2 regions of the Oerskovia sp. NPDC060338 genome follow, and region 1 is predicted to be linked to the other one. Evidence: predicted binding sites of a transcription regulator. Region 1 holds the regulator's gene; the other holds the start of a gene.
The links. The regulator Rex, encoded in region 1, represses fermentation and respiration genes when NADH is low (regulators of the CRP and FNR family bind a similar motif). The targets are predictions, from matches to a motif close to CTTGTGAANNNNTTCACAAG.

Region 2: pflB (formate C-acetyltransferase) is a predicted target of Rex. The motif match lies at 2,367-2,386, and genes of this name have one in related genera.

Annotation. Positions count from the first base shown of each region.
Region 1 is NZ_JBHXCQ010000004.1:211,908-217,049, reverse strand. Features, by position in the region: gene ACFWGN_RS06825 (acetoin utilization protein AcuC) at 1-6, shown strand, start outside; gene ACFWGN_RS06820 (30S ribosomal protein bS22) at 228-326, shown strand; gene ACFWGN_RS06815 (HAD family hydrolase) at 466-1,275, opposite strand; gene ACFWGN_RS06810 (glutaredoxin family protein) at 1,381-1,740, shown strand; gene ACFWGN_RS06805 (redox-sensing transcriptional repressor Rex) at 1,836-2,540, shown strand; gene ACFWGN_RS06800 (YceI family protein) at 2,704-3,255, opposite strand; gene ACFWGN_RS06795 (MarR family winged helix-turn-helix transcriptional regulator) at 3,471-3,977, shown strand; gene ACFWGN_RS06790 (histidine phosphatase family protein) at 4,070-4,759, shown strand; gene ACFWGN_RS06785 (TlpA disulfide reductase family protein) at 4,812-5,142, shown strand, end outside.
Region 2 is NZ_JBHXCQ010000005.1:103,948-109,089, reverse strand. Features, by position in the region: gene pflB (formate C-acetyltransferase) at 1-2,111, opposite strand, end outside; gene ACFWGN_RS07845 (glutamate--cysteine ligase) at 2,647-3,789, shown strand; gene dxs (1-deoxy-D-xylulose-5-phosphate synthase) at 3,917-5,142, opposite strand, start outside.

The DNA.
Region 1 (5,142 bases):
GACTGAGGTGGGTCGGGGAGCCCCGGAACGGGGCGGCGTGCGAGCGCCCGCCAGGGCGCCCCGCCTCCTGCCCGACGACGTCACCCTCGCTCGATTTCGGGCGACAGGCTGGGAGCAGGTAGGGTAAGGGACGGACTTTTTCTCGTGTTGGTCGGTTCCCGATCAGCCGTGGACCACCATGATCGGGGCGATCCCGATCGCACACCGATCCAGCATTGTGAGGACCCATGGGCTCCGTCATCAAGAAGCGCCGCAAGCGTATGGCCAAGAAGAAGCACCGCAAGCTGCTTCGCAAGACGCGCCACCAGCGTCGTAACAAGAAGTAGCAGTGCGGCGCGGTCTCGCGCCGGCTGTCGCAGGAGCCCGGAACCCTCAGGGGTGCCGGGCTCTTCGCATGTCCGGGTGGGGTCGTGCCCGACCAGGCAGCGGAGGTCGCGTCGCGGCCTGCTCCTGGACCGCGGTGGGTCAGAGGCCCGTGCGGCCCTTGAGCGAGCGCCGGATCGAGCGCATGACGAGCCCGAGGACCCAGGCCGCCCCCGCCCAGCTCGCGGTCTTGAGCCCGCGGTTCGCGACGCGTCGGCGCCTGCCGCGGAACTCGCGGATGGGCCATCCGACGTCCTTGGCGTGGCGGCGCAGGCGCGTGTCGGGGTTGATCGCGCACGGGTGGCCGACGGCCTGCATCATGGTCACGTCGTTGAGCGAGTCGCCGTAGGCGTAGGACGCGGCGAGGTCGATCCCGTGACGCTCGGCGAGCTCGCGGACACCGGCCGCCTTGGCCCGGCCGTGCATCATGTCGCCCACGAGGCGGCCCGTGTAGAGGCCGTCCTCGTGCTCGGCGACCGTGCCGAGCGCCCCGGTCGCGCCGAGCCGCCGGGCGATGAGCTGACCGATCTCCAGAGGGGTCGCGGACACGAGCCACACCTGGTGGCCGGCCGCGATGTGCTCGTCGAGGAGCTTCTGGGTGCCGGGGAAGATCCGCAGCGAGAGGACCTGGTCGTAGACCTCCTCGCCGATCGCGACGACCTCGGCGACCGAGCGGCCCGCGATGAGGTCGAGGGCGCGCGAGCGGACCTGGTCGATCTGGCGCTTGTTCTCCCCGAGCACGAGGTAGCGGGCCTGGTGGAACGCGAACGTCACGAGGTCCGGGGTGGAGAAGAAGCCGCGCTGGTACAGCGCCCGGGCCAGGTGGAACGAGCTGGCGCCCCGGATGATGGTGTTGTCGACGTCGAAGAAGGCCGCCGTCGGATGGGTGGACCCAGGTGCAGACGTCGGCATGCCGTCCACTCTATCGGCGCCCGCCGACGCCCGCCGACGCCCCGCGCACCTCAAGACGCCGGGCACCCGGACGGACCTTCTGTCCGGGATGCGTAGGCTGGGGGAGTGAGCCCCGCAGAACCCGCCGCCGGACATGCCGCAGGACGAGCCGCAGGACCCGAGGCAGGGTCCGAGGCCCTCGCCCCTGCCACCGCTCCCCGGGCCGTGCCCCCGCGCGTCGTGCTCTACGGGCGCGACGGGTGCCACCTGTGCGACACGGCCCGTCAGATCGTCGAGGCGGTGTGCGCCGAGCAGCAGGTCACGTGGACCGAGGTCGACGTGGACGACGACCCGACCGGTGCGCTCGCGGCCGAGTACGGGGACTACGTCCCGGTCGTGACCGTGGACGGGGTCCAGCAGGGGTTCTGGCAGGTCGACGGCGCACGGCTCGCCAAGGCGCTCGCGCGGCGGCGCGTCAGCGGCTGACGTTCCGCGTTCGGGCCCAGAGCCTGAGATGATCCGAGACAGCAGCACAGCGAGGTCGTCAACGACGACGACATGACGAGGTATGGGTGGTACGAGTGGCAGAGACCCTGGGGGACACCGGCATTCCTGGCGCGACGGTGACACGTCTGCCCGCCTATCTGCGGGCCTTGCGCGATCTGGAGGGGCGCGGCGTGGAGACCACGTCGTCGACCGAGCTCGCCGAGCTGGCCGGGGTCGGTTCCGCACAGCTCCGCAAGGACCTGTCGTTCCTCGGGTCGTACGGGACGCGCGGTGTGGGGTACGTGGTCGACTCGCTCGCGACCTACATCACGTCGGCGCTGGGCGTGACCGACGAGCACCGGATCGCGATCATCGGCATCGGTAGCCTGGGCCACGCGCTCGCGAACTACTCGGGCTACGGGACCCGCGGCTTCGAGGTCGCGGCCCTGCTCGACGCGTCACCGTCGGTCGTGGGGACCGAGGCTGCGGGGCTCGTGGTCGAGCACGTCGACGCGCTCGAGGAGGTCATCGCCCGCGAGAACGTCACGATCGTCGTCCTGGCCACGCCCGCGCACGTCGCGCAGGACGTCGCCGAGCGGGTCGTCGAGGCCGGGGTCCGCGAGATCCTCAACTTTGCGCCGCGCGCCCTCCAGTTGCCCGACGACGTGATCGTGCGCTCGGTCGACGTGGGCAGCGAGCTGCAGATCCTGGCCTTCCACGCGCAGGCCCGGGCGCTCGCGAACCGTCCTTCGGGCGAGCCCGGCGCGGACGAGGACGACGACGAGGGCGCCGGGGCCTAGGGTGCCCCGCCGGGTGGCGAGCCGACCGCGGGGGCGCGTCCCGCCGTCGGGCACCGTGCGCACCTCGCCCGGACAGCACAGGAGCCGGCGACCCGTCACGGGTCGCCGGCTCCTGGCGTACCGGGCTGCGTCAGGGCGCGGGGGCCGGTCGGGGGAGAGAGGCTCAGGCCTGCTTGATCGCCGAGAGGTCGAGCGCGATCTTGATCTTGTCGCCGACGAGCACGCCGCCGGCCTCGAGGGCCACGTTCCAGGTCAGGCCGAACTCCTTGCGGGAGATCTCGGTCTCGGCCTCGAACCCGGCGCGCGAGTTGCCGTAGGCGTCGACGGCGGTGCCCGTGAACTCGGTCTCGAGCTTGACCGGCTTGGTCACGCCGTTGATGGTCAGGTCTCCCGCGATGACGAAGTCGTCGTCGTCGGCCTCGACGGCGGTCGAGACGAAGTTCCAGGTCGGGTTCTTCTCGGCGTCCCAGAAGTCGGCCGACTGCAGGTGGCCGTCGCGGCCCGCGTCACCGGTGTTGACCGACTTGGCGTCGATCGCGGCGACCACGTTGGAGGACTCGACGTCGTCACCGATGGTGATGTTGCCGTCGGCGATCGCGAGCGAGCCGCGGACCTTGGAGATGCCTGCGTGGCGGACCGTGAAGGTCGCCTGGGAGTGCGAGGGGTCGATCGCGTAGGTGCCTGCGGTCAGTCCGGCGGGAAGGTTCGTGGCCATGGGTGTCTCCTGAGAGGTCGAGTTGCGTTGCGTCAGGCGCGCCGTCGACGTGCCATTAGTTGAAGATTCAACTTCATACGAACGCATCAACGCAAGCCCATCGCCCTCTATTCCCCGAGGAGGGCACGAGTTCTCCCTGGACCAGCCGCCACCCCCGACGATGGGAGAATGGGGCCGTTGTTCACACGGAGGGGGCGTGACGGATGAAGGAAGAGATGACGGCTCAGCAGGACCAGCACGCCACCACGGTGCACGCCACCCCCTGGCTCGACGACGACCAGCAGCGCTACTGGCGTTCGTTCCTCGACGGCTCGGCGCGGTTCGTCGAGGCCCTCAGCAGGGAGCACGAGGACCTCTCGAGCCTGACCCTCGGCGAGTACGAGCTCCTGGTCCGCCTGTCCGAGGCGGCCGACCACACCCTGCGCATGTCCGCGCTGGCCGACGGCCTGGCCCGTTCCCGCAGCCGCGTGACCCACACGGTCCACCGCATGGAGCAGCGCGGTCTCGTGCGCCGCGCCGCGAGCGTGGGCGACGGACGGGGTGTGAACTGCGTCATGACCGAGGCCGGGTACGCCGAGCTCGTCGCGTCGGCCCCTGGCCACGTGACCGCGGTCCGTCGCTACATGGTCGACGTCCTGACCCCGGCCCAGCTCCGCAACCTCGGCGAGGCCATGGACGCCATCGCCGAGGCGTGCCGGGTCGCGGAGCCGCGCGAGCAGTAGGTAGGGCCCGGGCGCGCCGGGCGGTGACGTGTGGCCCGGAGCACCCCGGGCACGTGCACCGCGCGGGCCAGATCTTTGGGAGACTGGTCGGCATGGTTGCAACCACGGTCCACCTCATGCGTCACGGTGAAGTCTTCAACCCGGACGGCATCCTCTACGGGCGAATCCCCGGGTACCACCTCTCCGAGCTCGGGCACACCATGGCGCGTCGCGTCGCGGGGCACCTGTCGGGCAAGCCCGCGGAGGGTGCGCCCGCGCTGCCCGACGACGGCGTGCACGAGCCCTTCGACGTCGCCCTCGTCATCGCGTCCCCGCTCCAGCGCGCGCAGGAGACCGCGACGCCCGTCGCCGAGGCCTTCGGCCTGCCGCTCGGGACCGACGAGCGGCTCATCGAGGCGGGCAACCACTTCGAGGGCATGAAGTTCGGCGTGGGCGACGGCTCGCTGCGGCACCCCGGGCACTGGCCCTACCTGTGGAACCCGCTGCGCCCGTCGTGGGGCGAGCCCTACAAGGAGCAGGTCGCGCGCATGCACGCCGCGGTCCACGACGCGCGCGAGCAGGCCGAGGGCCGCGAGGTCGTGCTCGTGAGCCACCAGCTCCCCATCTGGATCTCGCGCCTGGCGTTCGAGGGCAAGCGGCTGTGGCACGACCCGCGCAACCGCCAGTGCTCGCTCGCGTCCCTCACGTCGTTGCGCTTCGACGGCGACCGCCTCGTCGGGATCCACTACACCGAGCCGGTCGCAGACCTGCTGCCGGGGGCCGCGAAGGTCTCCGGAGCGTGACCCACCAGGGCTTTCTCAGGTTGTGCCCAGGCAGGTGGGAGACAGTGCTGCCATGATCCACCCCTTCCGTGCCCGGCACGGTCGCGCGCCCGCACCCGGGCGTCGCACCGCCGGTCGTCCTGCTCTCGTCCCCGTCGCGATCGTCTCGCTCGGCCTGGTCCTCACGGGCTGCGCCCAGGAGTCGGGCGCCACGAGCCCCGACGACGTCGTGGGTCAGGGCTACGTCTCGGGCGACGGCTCGGTCAAGACGTGGGACGTGTCGGACCGTGACGACCCCGTCGTCCTGACCGGCACGGACTTCGAGGGCAACGCCATCGACACGAGCGAGTGGGCCGGCGACGTCGTCGTGCTCAACACCTGGTACGCGTCGTGCGCGCCGTGCC
Region 2 (5,142 bases), on a different contig from region 1:
TAGCCGTCGCCACCGACCGACGCGTCGAGCAGACCCGCGAGGTTCGCGACCTGCTCGTCCCGGGTGCGGCCCAGGCCGCTGGGGACGACCGTGTTGGTCAGCGAGATGCCGTCCTGCGCCTCGTTGTACGGCAGCTTCGCGACCGACAGGGCCGAGGCGAGCATGCCGTGCGTGTCGCGGCCGTTCATCGGGTTGGCCCCCGGGGAGAACGGTTCGCCCGCACGACGACCGTCGGGCGTGTTGCCCGTGGCCTTGCCGTAGACGACGTTCGACGTGATGGTCAGGACGGACTGCGTGGGCAGCGCGTCGCGGTACATCTTGTGCGAGCGGATCTTCGCCATGAACGACTCGACGAGCTCGACCGCGATCGCGTCGACCCGGTCGTCGTCGTTGCCGTAGGCGGGGTACTCGCCCTCGGTCACGTAGTCCACGACGATGCCGCGCTCGTCGAAGACGGGCGTGACCTTCGCGTACTTGATGGCCGACAGCGAGTCCGCCGCGACCGCGAGGCCGGCGATGCCGCAGGCCATGGTCCGCAGCACCTCCTTGTCGTGGAGGGCCATCTCGAGACGCTCGTACGCGTACTTGTCGTGCGACCAGTGGATGCAGTTGAGCGCCTCGACGTAGGTCTCGGCGAGCCAGTCCATGGTCTTGTCGAAGCGGGCACGGACGTCGTCGTAGTCGAGCGGCTGGCCCTCGGGCACGGGGGCCACGACGGGCGAGACCTGCTTGCCCGTGACCTCGTCCTTGCCGCCGTTGATCGCGTACAGGAGCGTCTTGGCCAGGTTCACGCGGGCACCGAAGAACTGCATCTGCTTGCCGACCGCCATGGGCGAGACGCAGCAGGCGATCGCGGCGTCGTCACCCCAGGCCGGGCGGATCTGCTCGTCCGACTCGTACTGGACGGCCGAGGTGTCGATCGAGACCTTGGCGCAGAAGTCCTTGAAGCCCTGGGGCAGGCGCGGGCTCCAGAAGACCGTCATGTTGGGCTCGGGGGCCGGACCCAGGTTGTAGAGCGTCTGCAGGAAGCGGAACGAGTTCTTGGTGACGAGCGGACGACCGTCGTCGCCCATGCCACCGATGGTCTCGGTGACCCACGTCGGGTCGCCCGAGAACAGGGAGTCGTACTCGGGGGTGCGCAGGAAGCGCACGATCCGCAGCTTGATGACGAAGTCGTCGATGATCTCCTGCGCCTGCTCCTCGGTGATGACACCGTTCGCCAGGTCGCGCTCGAGGTACACGTCGAGGAAGGTCGAGGTGCGGCCCAACGACATCGCGGCGCCGTTCTGCTCCTTGACCGCGGCGAGGTAGCCGAAGTAGAGCCACTGGACGGCCTCGCGGGCGTTCGTGGCCGGGCCGGAGATGTCGTAGCCGTACGAGGCGGCCATGGCCTTGAGCTCGCCGAGCGCACGGATCTGCTCCGCGTGCTCCTCGCGCTCGCGCACGATCTTCTCGCTGAACGGCTGCGTGTCGAGGTCGAGCTTGTCGAGCTTCTTGGCGGCGACGAGCTGGTCGACCCCGTAGAGCGCGACGCGGCGGTAGTCGCCGATGATGCGGCCGCGGCCGTAGGCGTCGGGCAGGCCCGTGATGATGTGCGAGCTGCGGGCGGCACGGACGTTGGGCGGGTAGACGTCGAACACGCCCTGGTTGTGGGTCTTGCGGTACTCGCTGAAGACCTTCTTGAGCTCCTGGTCGACCGGGTAGCCGTAGGTCTCCAGTGCGCCCTCGACCATGCGCCATCCGCCGTTCGGCATGATCGCGCGCTTGAGCGGGGCGTCGGTCTGGAGGCCGACGATGACCTCGGCGTCCTTGTCGATGTACCCGGGCGCGTGGGCCGTGATGCCCGCGGGCGTGTGCGGGTCGACGTCGTAGATGCCCTTCTCGCGCTCGACGGGGAACATCTCGGAGAGCTTGGCCCAGATGCCTGTGGTGCGCTCCGTGGGCCCGGCGAGGAAGGAGTCGTCACCCTCGTACGGGGTGTAGTTGCGCTGGATGAAGTCGCGCACGTCGACCGTGTCCTGCCAGGGACCCGCGGTGAAGCCGGCCCAAGCGGGGACGGTCGCGTCGTCCTGGCCGCCAGTGGTGCTGCGAGCCTCGGAAATGCTGGTCATATCACTCTCCTCGACGTCCACGCCGCGCAGCCTGCGCGGCGGGGGTAAAGACCTTGGTCGACGCGGGAAATCCGTGCCGTCCTGCCGTTCTCCTTCGCCCTTTCAGGCTACGACCCCGAGAGGGTCCGGGGGTGGTCAAGTCGCTGTCACCTGGCTCACAGGGTGAACCGTCGGACACCGGGCCACGCCCCGCGAAACGGCGGGATTGCAACCTTTCTGTCTGCTGGAACACCTCCCCAGGGCCCGGCATTCCCGCTTGTGACAGTCTTCACATGACCCTTCCTTGGGCGTTCGACAAGTGACTACTCGGGACCAAAGTCCCTTGCGGAATGCACCTCGAGCACTTTCGTCCGCCACGTCGCCACGAGCACCCACGATACGGAGAGAACACCGACGCGGCATTTCCGCACCGACCATTCTCGGTATCGGCGCCGGGCCCTCCCCCGCGCCCCAGCGTCACCCTCCCGGCCAGGGCGCGCGACGCCGTCGGGCCCCCTGCGTGCGAGGTGACCCCGGCGCGTGTGAGACTGCCTCGATGCGAACCATGGGAGTCGAGGAGGAGTTCCTCCTCATCGGACCGGACGGCGTCCCGACCGCCGTCGCCGCCGAGGTCATCGAGGCCGCGAGCACGAGCGAGCCCACCCAGGCGGGGCTCGGAGCATCGGGCGGCTCGGGGCCGGACCGGCCCGGCGACGCTCCCGGCGGGGAACTCGAGCTCGAGCTCATGGAGGAACAGCTCGAGACCGGCACCCACCCGTGCGCCGACCTGTCGGACCTCGCCCAGGAGATCCGCGACGGGCGCGCGCGGGCCAACAAGGCCGCCGAGCAGCGCGACGCGCGCATCGTCGCGCTCGGCACCTCACCCGTGCCCGTGTCCCCCACGACCGTCGGGAAGCTCCGCTACCTCGAGGCGCGCGCCGCGTTCGGCCTCACGGCACGCGAGCAGCTCACGGGCGGCTGCCACGTCCATGTCGCGGTCGGCTCGGACGCAGAGGGCGTCGCGGTCCTCGACCGGATCGGCCCCTGGCTCGCCCCGCTGCTCGCCCTGAGCGCCAACTCGCCCTACTGGCAGGGCGAGGACAGCGGTTACGCGAGCTTCCGCTCCCAGGTGTGGTCACGGTGGCCGACGGCGGGCCCCGCGCCCTCGTTCGGCACTCCCGAGGCGTACCGCGCCACGGTCGACGCGCTGGTCGGCACCGGGACCATCCTCGACACCGCGATGATCTACTTCGACGCCCGGCTCTCGGCGTCCTACCCGACGGTCGAGATCCGCGTCGCGGACGTGTGCCTCGACGCGGACACCGCGACCCTGCTCGCAGCCCTGGCCCGCGGGCTCGTGGAGACCGCGGCCCGCGAGGCGGACGCGGGCACGGCGGCGCCCATGCTGCACCCCGAGCTCCTGCGCACCGCGTCCTGGCGGGCCGGGCGCTCCGGGATCGCCGGAGACCTCGTCTCGCCGCTCACGTGGAGGCCCGCGACCGCGCACGACGTCGTCGGGCAGCTCGTCGCGCACGTGCGCGAGGCGCTCGTCGACGCGGGCGACCTCGACGCCGTGACCGAGCTCCTCGGGCGGCTGTGGTCGACGGGCGGTGGCGCGGGACGCCAGCGGGCGTGGTTCGCCGCGTCGGGCGACCTGCGCGCCGTGATCGAGCGGGCCGCCGAGGCGACGCTCGTCTGAGGCGCTGCGCGACCCGGCCCAGCCGGGGCCAGCCGGCCCAGCCGGGCCCAAGGCCGAGTCGACCCAGGACGCAGGACGGGGCACGGACCGCGCGGTCCGTGCCCCGTCCTCGTCTCGACCCGCTCGGTCAGAGCAGCGCGAGCGCCGTGAGCGCGTCGCGCGTGACGTCCTGCGCCGTGAGGCGGTGCGTCGTCTTCACCTGGTCGATCGTCATGTGTTCCAGGAAGACCGTGGGCAGACCCAGCGGGACCACGGGGACGGTGATCCCGGCCTCGACCGCGCGCTGTCCCAGGAGCGAGCCCACGCCGCCGTCGGCGATGCCGTCCTCGATCGTGACCACCAGGTCGTGCTCGCCCGCGAGCTTGACGAGCGCCGAGGGCAGCGGCAGGACCCAGGTCGGGGACGCGACCGTGACCTCGACGCCGTGGGCCGCGAGCGCCTTGCCCGCGGCCATGGCGGTGCCCGTCATGGAGCCGACGCCCACGAGCAGGACCTTGCGGGTCGCCGCGGCCGCGGCCTTGGTCTTCTTGGCCGGTGCGGCGTCGTGGCGCGCGACCACGTCGACGCCGTCGAGCGTCTCGATCGCGGGGATGGGCGCGACGACCGCGCCCTTGGGGTAGCGCACGACCGAGGGGGCGTCGTCGATGTCGACCGCGTGGCGCAGGGCCTCGCGCAGCGTGGCCTCGTCGCGCGGGGCAGCCAGGTGCAGGCCCGGCACGATGCGCAGCATGGCCATGTCCCACATGCCGTTGTGGCTCGCGCCGTCCTCGCCCGTGATCCCGGCGCGGTCCAGCACGAACGTCACGCCGGCCTTGTGCAGGGCCACGTCCATGAGGACCTGGTCGAACGCGCGGTTGAGGAACGTCGCGTAGACCGCGACGACCGGGTGCAGGCCCGCGAAGGCCATGCCCGCGGCCGACGTCGCGGCGTGCTGCTCGGCGATGCCCACGTCGAACGTGCGCTCGGGGAACGCCTCGGCGAAGGGCGCGAGGCCCACGGGGTGCAGCATGGCCGCGGTGATCGCGACGACGTCGGTGCGCCGGCGCCCGATCTTGACGATCTCGTCCGCGAACACCGAGGTCCAGCCGAAGCGCGAGGGCGCGACGGGCAGGCCGGTCTCCGGGTGGATCTGCCCCACCGCGTGGAAGCGGTCCGCGACGTCCTGCTCGGCCGGGGTGTAGCCGCGGCCCTTCTCGGTGATGACGTGCACGATCACGGGAGCCCCGTACGAGCGGGCGCGGACGAACGCGTGCTCGAGCGCCTCGATGTCGTGGCCGTCGACCGGGCCCACGTACTTGATGCCCAGGTCCTCGAACATGCCCTGGGGCGCGACGACGTCCTTGAGGCCCTTCT